4 regions of the Shewanella sp. YLB-07 genome follow, and region 1 is predicted to be linked to each of the others. Evidence: predicted binding sites of a transcription regulator. Region 1 holds the regulator's gene; each other region holds the start of a gene.

Region 1 (3,206 bases):
TTGAGTTCCAGCAGTTTATAAAGAAAGTTGGTGCTCTTACCTGCGGCCGATACCACGACGAGATCGTCGCTGTTGCCGTGAGTGAGAAGGATATGAGCAACACGGCGGTAGCAATCTGCATCCGCTAAGCTAGAACCACCAAATTTGTGCAAATGACAACGCGCCATCTTTAACTCCTATCTACCGAGATTAACAACTCGCCGCTGCTGCGAGTCCAGCTTCAATATCGGCAACTAAATCATCGGCATCTTCGATACCCACTGAAAGACGGATTAGGGTCTCTTTTACCCCAGCTTCTGCTCGAGCCTCTGGCTCCATAGCTCTGTGGGTCATTGTCGCAGGAACTGCGACTAAACTCTCTACCCCACCTAAACTTTCTGCAAGAGAAAACACAGAAAGTTTGTCAAGAAAAGCAACCAGCTCCTTTTCTCCACCCTTCAGCTCGAAACTGAGCATGGCACCGAAGCCTTTCTGTTGCTTCGCCGCGATCTTATGACCAGGGTGATCACTCAGGCCCGGATAATACACCTTATCGACCGCCTCGCTGGCAGTTAATACCGCTAACACCCGCTGAGCATTAGCCTGATGTTCACGAATGCGTACCGCTAAGGTGCGAATGCCGCGTAGGGTCAGGTAACTATCGAAGGCTGATCCTGTTAGACCTAAGGTATTAGACCACCAATGTAATAACTCACCTAGCTCGGCATCTTTAGCGACGACGGCACCACCGACTACGTCGCTATGACCATTAATGTACTTAGTGGTCGAATGAATAACGATATCGGCACCGAGAAGCAGTGGTTGCTGCAAAATTGGCGATAAGAACGTATTATCGACTACCACTAAGGCATCGACCAACTTACTCGCCTTGGAAATTGCTTCTATATCGACGACACGCAGTAGAGGATTCGATGGTGTTTCCAGCCAAACCATCTTAGGCTTACGGGCAATGGCGGCTTCGAGTGCTGCACCGTCGGTCTGATCGACCACTGCAAGTTTAAAGGCTCCCTTCTTGGCTAAGTTAGTAAACAGACGATAACTTCCGCCATAACAGTCATGGGGGACGACAAGCAGGTCATCAGGGCCAAGCAGGCTAGTCACCAATGTAATCGCAGCCATACCTGTACAAGTCACCACGCCAGTGGCACCTTTTTCCAGAGCGGCGATAGCATCACCTAGAATAGAGCGAGTCGGATTACCCGAACGACTATAGTCATAGTCTCTGGGATTCTTATGCCCATCGAAGGAGTAGTTAGTCGACAAATAGATGGGGGGCACCACAGCACCATATTGGGTATCGGACTCAATCCCTTGACGCACTGCAATTGTGGCTAACTTACGTTCGGTCATCTACTACTCCTAAACTATTTACTGAACACCTTTCTTACCAACAAAAATGTGGCAAGAGATGTCTGGACGTCTAAATGTACCTAAGGGGAAGCCTAGCGTCAACCAAATATAGACGTTTAGACGTCTAAACATATGGAAATCTATTTGCAATTGTCATAAATAAGAGGCAATAATTTGACTGTACAATTTAAAGGGTTAAAATCTGCCCCGAAATTTGAATATACAGGTGAGTCAATGACTGAGTGGAATGGCGATTATATCAGCCCATATGCTGAACACGGCAAGAAGAATGAACAAGTAAAGAAAATTACTGTTTCTATTCCCTTGAAGGTACTTAAGGTTCTTACCGATGAGCGCACGCGCCGCCAAGTGAATAACCTGCGTCATGCCACCAACAGTGAATTGCTTTGTGAGGCATTCTTGCATGCATACACAGGTCAGCCTCTACCTAACGACGATGACTTGTCTAAAGATAAGCCTGATACTATCCCAGCCGAAGTGAAGCGCTTGATGGATCAGATGGGTATTGAGTGGGAAGATGTGGAGTAATCGGACCCACTTAACGCTTGACCAGTCAGTTTCAGGGATCGCATTGCGATCCCTGTTTACTTCTACACGACTATTGACCCCGAAGATAACCCTGAAGAAACAATCGAGACCAACTAACAGCTTAATTTCGAGTCTATTGTTAAAAATTAATAACGCCAACTCCTTCTCCACCCACAATACATTAATAATTGAGAGAAAATGCCGTGCTTTCAATGATAGACCCAACGACCCTCGCCCTAGCCTCACTCATTATCTTCTGTGGAGCCTTGACCCAGAGCCTTATCGGTTTCGGTTTAGCCATTGTCGCCTCTCCCCTGCTGTATATCGTCGATCCTGAGCTAGTACCAGCCCCGGTTATCATCATGGGCTTCTCTATCTCTTTGTTGACCCTATTTAGAGAGCGAGGTGCCCTTGAGTTTAATGGGCTGCAATATGCGTTGCTTGGGCGAATACCAGGAGGGTTTATCGGTGCGGGCTTATTGATATATGCACCACAACCAGTTCTTGGGCTGGCCATATCGGGCATAGTTGCCGCGGCGGTCATATTAAGTTTGCTTAAGTTCAACATAGCCGTTAACCGCAAGAGCCTGTTTGGCGCCGGCGTGATATCAGGCGTATTTGGCAATATCGCCGCTATCGGTGGTCCCCCACTGGCCATTCTGCTTGCAGGAAAAGACGCCCGTCAGTTTCGTGCTGCGCTATCGGCTTTCTTCATCTTCAGCTCAATGATCGCCTTGGTTATTTTGGCAATCACAGGCTTACTCAGCATTAAGCATCTATGGCTGTCGCTGCTGCTTCTACCTTCGGTGATCTTAGGTTATGTGGTGGCGGGAAGACTGATAGGACATGTTGATAAAGATAAGACTCGTAAGGCAACACTCATCTTATGTTCAATCTGTGCAAGCTTATTGGCAGTAAAGTCGTTAATGGAATTGGGATAGCTACTAGGACGGGCTTTGCCCTACGAGATCGGCTGAGAAGCGCCTTCGAGGAAAAGACAGGTCAAAGGCTGTTGCTCTTACCCCTAGCCAACTTGTTGGCGAACTTCTCGAAGTGAGGTTACGAACGGACTCCTAGCGACGTAGTCGCGTCCTCGAACCTTCTTTAAATTTAAAAATGATATGACGTTTGTAGTACACCGCCGATGGCATCATCGCTGCCGACCATGCCGGTAAAGTCCAGAAAGAAGACTCGCCCAAATTCAAATCCTGTCCCTAATGAATAGATATTTGCCGTATTGTCTTTCATGTCATGGCGATAACCTAAACGCAGTGCAAACCAATCCGTAGCCTGCAACTCTCCGCCAA
Region 2 (3,206 bases), on a different contig from region 1:
CGTTTTCTAAAGAGCTGATGTCAGTGGTGACTTGTCCGTGGATAAAGCTGCGGCCTTGTTCACCCGTCACGCTCATTAGACCCAAGTGGGATAAATTAGAGAAGAATAGCGATGGAATTGGGTCATTCAAGTTCCAACTGGGCTGAGAAACGGAAAGCGTCATATCATGATCCTAGGAAATAAACGGGCTGGAAAGAGCTGATTGTAACTCGAATCTGCAAATGCTTGAAATGAAATAACCCGCATAATTAGTAAAATTATGCGGGTTATTAATTTTTAGTCACAGACTGGTATTTAGTGCAGTAAGCGAGTTCTGATAGTGCCTTCGATGGTTTTCATTTGTTCCAAAGCTTCTTCGGCTTGATCCGAATCGACCTCCATTACTACATAACCAATCTCCGCAGTAGTTTGAAGATACTGGGCAGCGATGTTGATGCCTTTCTCTGCAAATGCTTGGTTAATCTTGATCAGTATACCGGGACGGTTGTGGTGAATATGCAGTAATCGAGACGCGTCTTTATGCTGAGCCAAAGAAACTTCCGGGAAATTGACTGCAGTCATGGTCGAGCCATTATCTGAGTACTTCGCCAGCTTGCCAGCCACTTCTATACCGATATTTTCCTGGGCTTCCTGAGTGCTGCCCCCCACATGAGGTGTCAGGATGACGTTATCCAGACCGCGTAGCGGGCTGAAGAACTCGTCATTGTTAGACTTAGGTTCAACCGGAAACACATCGATAGCGGCGCCAGCGAGTTTTTCACTGCGGATGGCCGAAGCGAGAGCGTCTATGTCGACAACAGTGCCGCGAGAGGCGTTGATTAAGATGCTGCCTTGCTTCATGTTGGCAATCTCGGCTTCACCGATCATCTCTTTGGTCTGCGGTGTCTCAGGTACGTGCAGGCTGACAACATCAGCGAGAGACATTAATTCTTGCATCGAATGAATTTGCTGGGCATTACCCAGTGGCAACTTATCTTCAATATCGAAGAAGATTACGCGCATGCCGAGCGTCTCGGCCAAGATACCGAGTTGAGTACCAATATGACCATAGCCGATAACACCTAAGGTCTTACCGCGGGCTTCGAAACTGCCTACGGCACTCTTAAGCCATCCGCCTCTGTGCGCCATGGCATTACGCTGTGGAATACCACGAAATAACATAATTATTTCACCCAGCACTAACTCGGCAACACTTCGAGTATTTGAAAACGGCGCATTGAAAACCGGTACACCCAGTTTTTCAGCAAAACTTAGGTTAACTTGGTTAGTCCCGATACAGAAACACCCAATACCGACAAGTTTCTCGGCTTGGCTTAACACTGCTTCGGTGATCTGGGTGCGGGAGCGAAGGCCGACAAAATGAGCATCTTTGATCGCTGTGGCTAAGGCCTCTTCCCCGAGAGATGCTTTGTGGTATTCGATATTGCTGTAGCCTGCTCGCTTAAATACATCAACCGCAGATTGGTGGACGCCTTCCAACAGCAGGATCTTGATCTTATCCTTGTCCAGCGAATGTTTCGCCATGATTTGGGTACCTTCTTCGGTTATTGGTATTTTGTTAACTTAAGTTGATTTTTTGTATTATTAGTATTCTATTGATACTTGTCCGACCAAAGTAGCATTTTTTTTATGCACTGTGGAGGGCTAGATGGCTAAAGTTATTATTCTTATATCAAAACAATAGAGTTTATCCGTATATGAGGTTCCTATTTTGAATAAACAGCTTATTTGGTTAGTGATTTTTCTGTCGGTACTGGTTTGGTCGGCTATCGAGCCTAAAGACCTGTTCACCTGGTTTCTTGAAGTACTACCTGCTCTCGTCGTCTTGCCAGTTTTATTTCTGACTCGAGAGCGCTTTCCACTGACGCCTTTGGCTTATGTTTTTATATTGGTTCACTGCGTCATACTTATGGTTGGGGGCCACTACACCTATGCTGAGGTGCCTCTTTTTGACTGGATCGCCGAAATTACGGGCTCAGACAGAAACAATTACGACAAGCTGGGGCATCTTGCTCAGGGGTTCGTGCCTACCTTAGTAGTCCGTGAAATCTTCATTCGATTAGATGTGGTGAAACGTGGCGCTTGGTGTAATTTCTTGTCATTGTGCTTCGCTCTAGCATTTTCAGCTTTCTATGAGTTGATTGAGTGGTGGGTTGCTCTGCTTACGGGGGAGGATGCCGAAGCATTTTTAGGGACCCAAGGTTACATTTGGGATACCCAATCGGATATGGGCATGGCGTTGGTGGGGGCGATAATTTGCCTGGTTACACTTGTTAAGTTTCATGATGTACAGCTGGCTAAATTTAATGGCTAACTAGTGAATTATTTTATCTTGTATAAAGTCTACTGGTTTTTATGCTTTAAAGGTCTAGCTGTATGAGGTTTTAATAGCTAAAACTGATAAAAACCGATTTATCATCGCATTTACATTTGATTAATACTTTTTTACTATGGTATTACAATTAAAACTATTCAAATCTACTAAAACTATTCAAAATAGTAATCATTCTGGTTGATAGGGAAGATTGACCACCCCCCTTACAGAGAACAAGTAAACTTTTCAGGGAGAAAAGTGAATGAGTAAGATTGATGAATTGGTGTTCTTGCATCAAGTGGCTGCACCATGCCACTTGGCTATTCTGGCCGAATCTATTGGTTTAAAAACACGCATAGTGAAGCAGGTATCTGAACTTGAGCCTGAGAGAGACAATAACTGTTTCTATCTGATCGAGCAGGAGGGAGCCGCCTTAGATAGTAAGGGGATACCGTTATTGGCATCTCGTCTGGTGCCCCATGTACCCGTTGCACTCTATCAGGTTAACCGCGAGAAACTTGAGCCCGAATCTGCCTTGTTACTGGGAATTCGTGGGTTGCTTTATGCGGACCAACGTATGGACCTATTGTTAACAGGTTTAAGAAAGATGGTGGCCGATGAGCTTTGGTATGACAGGACGCTTATCAGTAAGATGTTCCGTCAACTGGTGAGCCGTTTGGACAGCACCAAGGATTATTCACAAGATACCGTGGCTATGCTGCAGATGTTGACGAAAAGAGAGCGTACCATTATTCAGCTCGTATCCAGTGGCGCTAGAAATAAAGAGATCGCTCATCGACTATGCATCAGCGAACACACGGTGAAGGCACATATCTCCTCTATTTTCAGGAAGACGCAATCTCGTAATCGTGTGGAGTTACTCAGATGGGCG
Region 3 (3,206 bases), on a different contig from region 1:
GGCATCAAGTATAACCCGCCACATGGTGGTCCGGCGGAAGGCGAGATCACCAAATGGATCGAGCAAAAGGCCAATCAGTATCTTAGAGATGGGCTCGCGGGCGTCAAACGTCTCGATTATGCTGTGGCCATAGCGTCGCCGTTAGTGAAAGCTGAAGACCTAATCGCGCCATATGTGGATGATTTAGATGCTGTTATCGATATGAAGGCCATTTCAGATGCGGGCATACGCATCGGCGTCGATCCATTGGGCGGCTCAGGCATCCACTATTGGGCTAAGATTGCTAAGCGCTACGACTTAGATATAAAGCTGGTCAATACCCGTATCGATCCCAGTTTCAGTTTCATGCCGCTGGATAAAGATGGCAAAATACGCATGGATTGCTCTTCACCTTATGCCATGGCTGGCTTGTTAAAGCAGCAAGATAATTTCGACCTCTGTGTTGGCAATGACCCTGATTACGATCGCCACGGCATCGTGTGTCCCGGTTCTGGTTTGATGAATCCCAATCACTTCCTGGCGGTGGCCATCGATTATCTGGTGACTCATAGACCACAATGGTCTGATGCATTGATCATAGGTAAAACCTTAGTCTCAAGTGCCATGATCGATAAAGTTTGCACCCAGCACGATAAGCCACTGTGTGAGGTGCCGGTTGGCTTTAAATGGTTCGTCGATGGTCTCGCCGATGCAAGTGTTGCCTTCGGGGGAGAGGAGAGTGCCGGTGCGGCATTCTTGAGACGTGATGGCAGCACCTGGTGTACCGATAAAGACGGTTTTATTCTCGCACTGCTAGCGGCTGAAATTCTCGCGGTAACGGGTAAGACACCCGCGCGAAGATATCTGGAATTAGTGGCGTTACACGGAGAGAGTTTTTACAAGAGGGTCGACAGTCCGGTACAAGCTGATAAGAAGGCCAAGTTTGCCCAGGTTCTGAAAAATGATGTTAATACCCAGACCTTAGGCACCGAGATGTTGGCCGGAGAGTCGATATTAACTGTGCTGACCAAAGCGCCTGGAAATCATGCCGACATAGGTGGCATCAAGGTCATCACAGAGAATGCCTGGTTCGCGGCTCGTCCATCGGGCACCGAAGCCCTGTTTAAGATATATGGCGAGAGCTTTATTAGCCAAGCCCATCTGGAGCAAGTTATCATTGAGGCACAAGCCATGATCGATGCACTCCTGATTTAAAATAGGGGGTTAACGGACTACTTGCTTGTTCCTAGTACCTAGGCTGTACGCTTGAGTGCTAGGAACTTTTATTAGAAAGATATATGGCAGCTGGGGAGATTGTTCTTCTTCAGGTAGTTCTGGTGATATTCTTCGGCGCGATTAAATTCGAGTACTGGGGCTATTTGTGTGACTATCTGTTTCTCTCCCCATTTCCCACTAAAGATCAGGGCATGTTTCGATTGCTCAGCAATCGTTTTTTGTCCATTGTCGTGGAAAAAAATGGCGCTGCGATATTGAGAGCCGACATCAGCCCCTTGTCGGTTGAGCGTGGTCGGGTTGTGATTTTGCCAAAACACCTCGAGCAAGTCCTGATAAGAGACTAAGCTTTCATCGTATTCCACCTGGACGACTTCGGCGTGACCGGTTTGACCGATTTTAACTTCTTGATAGGTGTTCGTTGCGTTATCGCCACCCATATAGCCACACGTTGTTAGTTTAACGCCTGCAATCTGGTTGAAAAAATACTCCACACCCCAAAAACACCCCGCACCAAATGTCGCTACTGCCATATAGACCTCTTGAATTTGTATTAGATTAACTATCGTTTGCTCTGGTTTGCATTGCTAGAGGCAATACTGAACCATTTACTACCCGCAATTCACTTAGCGCGATTGACTCTAATAAATACCCATTCAAACGTCTGGATGGCTAGAAGTCTACAGTTTGTACTTAATGGTTATCTTTTGCAATAGGTAAATAGGTATTATTTGATGCCCCGATAAATAGCTGACGTGTGGGTTAAGTGTTATTATTCTAAGCAATAGATTTTTCGACATAAAATTAAAGGATCTTGCATGAAATTGCGCCATCTTGAGCCGCAATTTATTGGTGAGAACAATTAAGGAGAATTTTGTGCTAGAGGCGCTAATAGAGTCACAAGACTTTTTAACATTTACGTTAGATAACCCACATCATATAGATGAAAGCGGTACATTTTCCATAGGCGAACACACTCAAGTAACAGTGTGGGATACCGGAGTCATTGTATTTGAGCCAAAGCATGCAGAAGGAAAAGATATTGTCCTCTCTTGTGCGGTACACGGTAACGAAACAGCCCCCATCGAGCTCTGCAATGACCTGATAAAGGACCTGCTGCAGGAAAAGATCATTACCAAGCAAAGAGTCTTGTTTTTGTTTGGTAATCCGCCAGCAATCATCAATGGCACCCGCTTTATCGAAGAAAACTTAAATCGTTTATTCAACGGTGCACACTCTGCGGGTGAGGGGCTGATTAATCCTGAGCGTATTCGAGCAAAAAAACTCGAGTTTTACGTCGATAAGTTCTTTTCGGCGTCTAGTGCAACAGATCAAAGAATTCATTACGATCTGCATACGGCCATTCGTGGCTCAAAACATGAAAAGTTCGCTATTTATCCCTATCGCCCCGGTCGCAAGTATAGCGCCGAGCAGATCATGTATCTCGAGGCTTGTGGTATCAATACTGTCTTATTCCATCATGAACCGACCACAACATTCAGCTATTACTCTTCAAAGAATTACCAAGCCGATGCATTCACCATTGAGTTAGGTAAAGTCTTGCCCTTCGGCCAGAATGACATGACGCGCTTTATCGCTTTAAGAGAGATGTTGAATCGCTTGATCACCAATCAGGACTTAGCACTTGATGAATTCGATGTGAACAAGGTTAACCTGTATCAGGTCTGCCGCGCGATCAATAAAGGTTTCGATGATTTTGAATTTACCTTTGCCAACGATGTCGAAAATTTTACTGCATTCCCTAAGGGTTACATCTTAGCCAAAGAAGGTGGTATGGATATCAAGGTTGAGCATGAGGTTGAAGCCATCGTGTTTCCTAATGCCAAGGTACCCGTCGGCCAGAGAACCGTTTTATGCCTAAAGCCTGCCAGCATAGATAACATTGCTTAGTGCTGGCTAAATCTCAATTGCATGTAAAGCTAAACATACGCCGCGAGTGACCGTTAGTTGTTAGTTAGGCCTTGAGAACGGTT
Region 4 (3,206 bases), on a different contig from region 1:
TAGCTTAACTGCAGCTTAATTTATCACTAATTTTGTAGTAAAAAATGAAAATGGTCGGGAGAATTTTCGAGGGGGATGAGGTGAGCTATTAAAGGCACAAAAAAACCGCCACTTGGCGGTTTTTAGGGTTTAACAGTCGTTAGACGGGATAAACCAATTTATAGCTTAGCAGCCGTTTTCAATGCCTCGGCTTTATCGGTACGTTCCCAAGGGAACTCATTACGGCCGAAGTGGCCGTATGCCGCTGTAGCTTGATAGATTGGGCGAGCCAGATCTAGCATCTCAGTCAGGCCATAGGGACGTAGGTCGAAGTGCTCACGTACCAAGGCTATTAGTAGCTCTTCAGATACCTTGCAGGTACCGAAGGTTTCAATGCTGATAGAGGTTGGCTCGGCAACACCAATAGCGTAGGAAACTTGTAGTTCACAGCGATCGGCAAGACCCGCAGCAACTATGTTTTTAGCCACATAACGTGCCGCGTATGCTGCACTGCGATCGACTTTCGAGGGATCTTTACCCGAGAATGCACCACCACCGTGGCGAGCCATGCCGCCGTAAGTGTCGACGATGATCTTACGACCCGTCAGACCGCAATCACCTACTGGACCACCGATAACGAAACGGCCTGTTGGGTTGATGAAGTATTTAGTGTCTTTAGATAACCATTTAGCCGGTAGTACTGGCTTGATGATGGTTTCCATTACACCTTCAATCAGATCAGATTGATTCACGCTGTCGCAATGCTGAGTCGAAAGAACAACTGCGTCAATACCGACAATCTTGTTGTCTTCGTAAGCGAAAGTAACTTGGCTTTTAGCGTCAGGACGTAACCAAGGTAGAGTCTTGTTCTTACGTACTTCTGATTGACGTTTTACCAGAGCGTGAGCATAGGTAATAGGGGCTGGCATGAGTACGTCGGTTTCGTTGTTGGCATAACCAAACATCAAGCCTTGGTCACCGGCACCTTGATCTTTAGGATCGGCACGGTCAACACCTTGGTTAATGTCTGGAGACTGTTTACCAATGACATTTAATATAGCGCAAGAGTCGGCATCGAAGCCCATATCAGAATGTGTGTAACCAATTTCACGTACTGTTTTACGGGTGATCTCTTCGATATCGACCCAAGCAGAAGTCGTGACTTCACCACCGACCATGACCATACCGGTCTTTACATAAGTTTCGCAGGCGACACGAGCCTTAGGGTCTTGCTCTAGGATTGCGTCTAGTACCGCATCAGAAATCTGATCGGCGATTTTATCTGGATGACCTTCTGATACAGACTCAGAAGTAAACAAGTGCTTTGCCATGGTGGGAAATCTCGTCATTGAACAATTTGAATGTGTAGAAGTATCTACATCTAGACGTCTATATTAATTCAAAATGAGTCGGCGATCACCCCCGTTCACTAATTATTAGTACATATTGTGACATTCAATATGTAAATATATTTTGCTGTTGAGTTGTAACCTCTTAGTTATCAGCGTTATAGCTTCACTAGAGCTGATGAATTTAATTCAGCTTTAAATGAGGTAAAAGCGGCGTTTGGCGAATCCTATGTTTCGAAGATGGCGGTTCGCCCCTATGACTTACAGGGAAATATTGTGATTTGGTGAATTATCGTTTGCGTCCGTCTGTTATGTGGGCGAAAATATGGCTCCAAAATTTGCAGTAGAACATCGATTTCTAATTTAAGTGCTGATTGATATGGCGCTCGATGATCTAGACCTCAAAACCAAGCAGGAGAGAGCATGTCATCTCGTAAAGAACTCGCAAACGCTATCCGCGCATTAAGTATGGATGCCGTTCAAAAAGCCAATTCTGGTCACCCAGGTGCACCAATGGGGATGGCTGATATCGCTGAAGTGCTTTGGAATGACTTCCTTAAGCACAACCCTAATAACCCTGAGTGGGTTGATCGTGACCGTTTTGTCTTATCAAACGGCCATGGTTCTATGCTTATATACTCTTTGCTTCATCTGACAGGTTATGCACTGCCTATCGAAGAGCTTAAACAGTTCCGTCAGTTGCACTCTAAGACACCGGGTCACCCTGAATATGGTTACACTCCGGGTGTTGAAACGACCACAGGTCCACTGGGCGCTGGTATCAGTAACGCCGTAGGTATGGCAATTGCTGAGAAGACCTTAGCGGCTCAGTTCAACCAACCTGGTCACGACATAGTCGATCACTTCACCTACTGTTTCTTGGGTGACGGTTGTCTGATGGAAGGCATCTCACACGAAGCCTGTTCTTTAGCGGGAACCTTAGGTCTTGGCAAGCTCATCATGTTTTGGGATGACAACGGCATCTCTATCGATGGTCACGTCGAAGGTTGGTTTACCGACGATACGCCAAAGCGTTTCGAGGCTTACGGTTGGCATGTGATTGCCGGCGTTGACGGTCATGATAGCGATGCTATTCGCGCCGCCATCGAAGCTGCTAAGTTAGTTACCGACAAGCCGACTATGATCTGCTGCAAAACGGTTATCGGTTTCGGTTCTCCTAACAAGTCAGGTACGCATAACTGCCACGGCGCACCACTGGGTGATGCCGAGATCGCAGCGACTCGTGAATTCTTGGGTTGGGATCACGGTCCTTTCGAAATCCCTGACAATGTATACGCAGGTTGGGATGCTAAAGATGCTGGCGCGACTAACGAAGCTAGCTGGAATGACAAGTTTGCTGCCTATGAAGCTGCATTCCCTGAACTTGCCGCAGAATATAAGCGCCGCGTGATCACGGGTGACTTACCGGCAGATTTTGAAGAGAAAGCACAAGCTTTCATTCAAGAGTGTCAAGACAAGGCTGAAGGCATTGCCAGCCGTAAGGCATCACAAAATTCTATTGGCACATTCGCTGCTATCTTGCCTGAAATGTTAGGTGGCTCTGCCGACCTTGCAGGTTCTAACCTGACGCTTTGGTCTGGTTCAAAAGGTATTCAAGACGATCCAGCCGGTAACTACATCTATTACGGTGTACGTGAATTCGGTATGAGCGGTATCATGAATGGTGCATCACTTCACGGTGGTTTCATCAACTATGGTGCAACTTTCATGATGTTTATGGAGTACGCACGTAATGCGGTACGTATGTCTGCACTTATGGGTATCCAAAATATCTGGGTTTATACTCACGACTCTATCGGTCAAGGTGAAGACGGTCCGACTCACCAGCCGGTAGAGCAACTTGCTAACTTGCGTATG

What was found. The regulator MetJ, encoded in region 1, represses methionine synthesis genes. The targets are predictions, from matches to a motif close to TAGACGTCTAGACGTCTA.
Region 2: serA (phosphoglycerate dehydrogenase) is a predicted target of MetJ. The motif match lies at 1,638-1,655, and genes of this name have one in related genera.
Region 3: msrA (peptide-methionine (S)-S-oxide reductase MsrA) is a predicted target of MetJ. The motif match lies at 1,878-1,895, and genes of this name have one in related genera.
Region 4: metK (methionine adenosyltransferase) is a predicted target of MetJ. The motif match lies at 1,354-1,371, and genes of this name have one in related genera.

What each region holds. Positions count from the first base shown of each region.
Region 1 covers NZ_VOQB01000017.1:81,008-84,213, reverse strand. Annotated here, with positions in the region: gene FS373_RS27110 (bifunctional aspartate kinase/homoserine dehydrogenase II) at 1-167, opposite strand, end outside; gene metB (cystathionine gamma-synthase) at 190-1,350, opposite strand; gene metJ (met regulon transcriptional regulator MetJ) at 1,585-1,899, shown strand; gene FS373_RS27095 (sulfite exporter TauE/SafE family protein) at 2,103-2,840, shown strand; gene FS373_RS27090 (conjugal transfer protein TraF) at 3,010-3,206, opposite strand, start outside.
Region 2 covers NZ_VOQB01000004.1:56,518-59,723, forward strand. Annotated here, with positions in the region: gene ygfZ (tRNA-modifying protein YgfZ) at 1-163, opposite strand, end outside; gene serA (phosphoglycerate dehydrogenase) at 295-1,524, opposite strand; gene FS373_RS09870 (DUF2238 domain-containing protein) at 1,712-2,314, shown strand; gene FS373_RS09875 (helix-turn-helix transcriptional regulator) at 2,577-3,206, shown strand, end outside.
Region 3 covers NZ_VOQB01000006.1:16,113-19,318, forward strand. Annotated here, with positions in the region: gene pgm (phosphoglucomutase (alpha-D-glucose-1,6-bisphosphate-dependent)) at 1-1,194, shown strand, start outside; gene msrA (peptide-methionine (S)-S-oxide reductase MsrA) at 1,266-1,745, opposite strand; gene astE (succinylglutamate desuccinylase) at 2,089-3,123, shown strand.
Region 4 covers NZ_VOQB01000004.1:332,917-336,122, forward strand. Annotated here, with positions in the region: gene metK (methionine adenosyltransferase) at 159-1,310, opposite strand; gene tkt (transketolase) at 1,752-3,206, shown strand, end outside.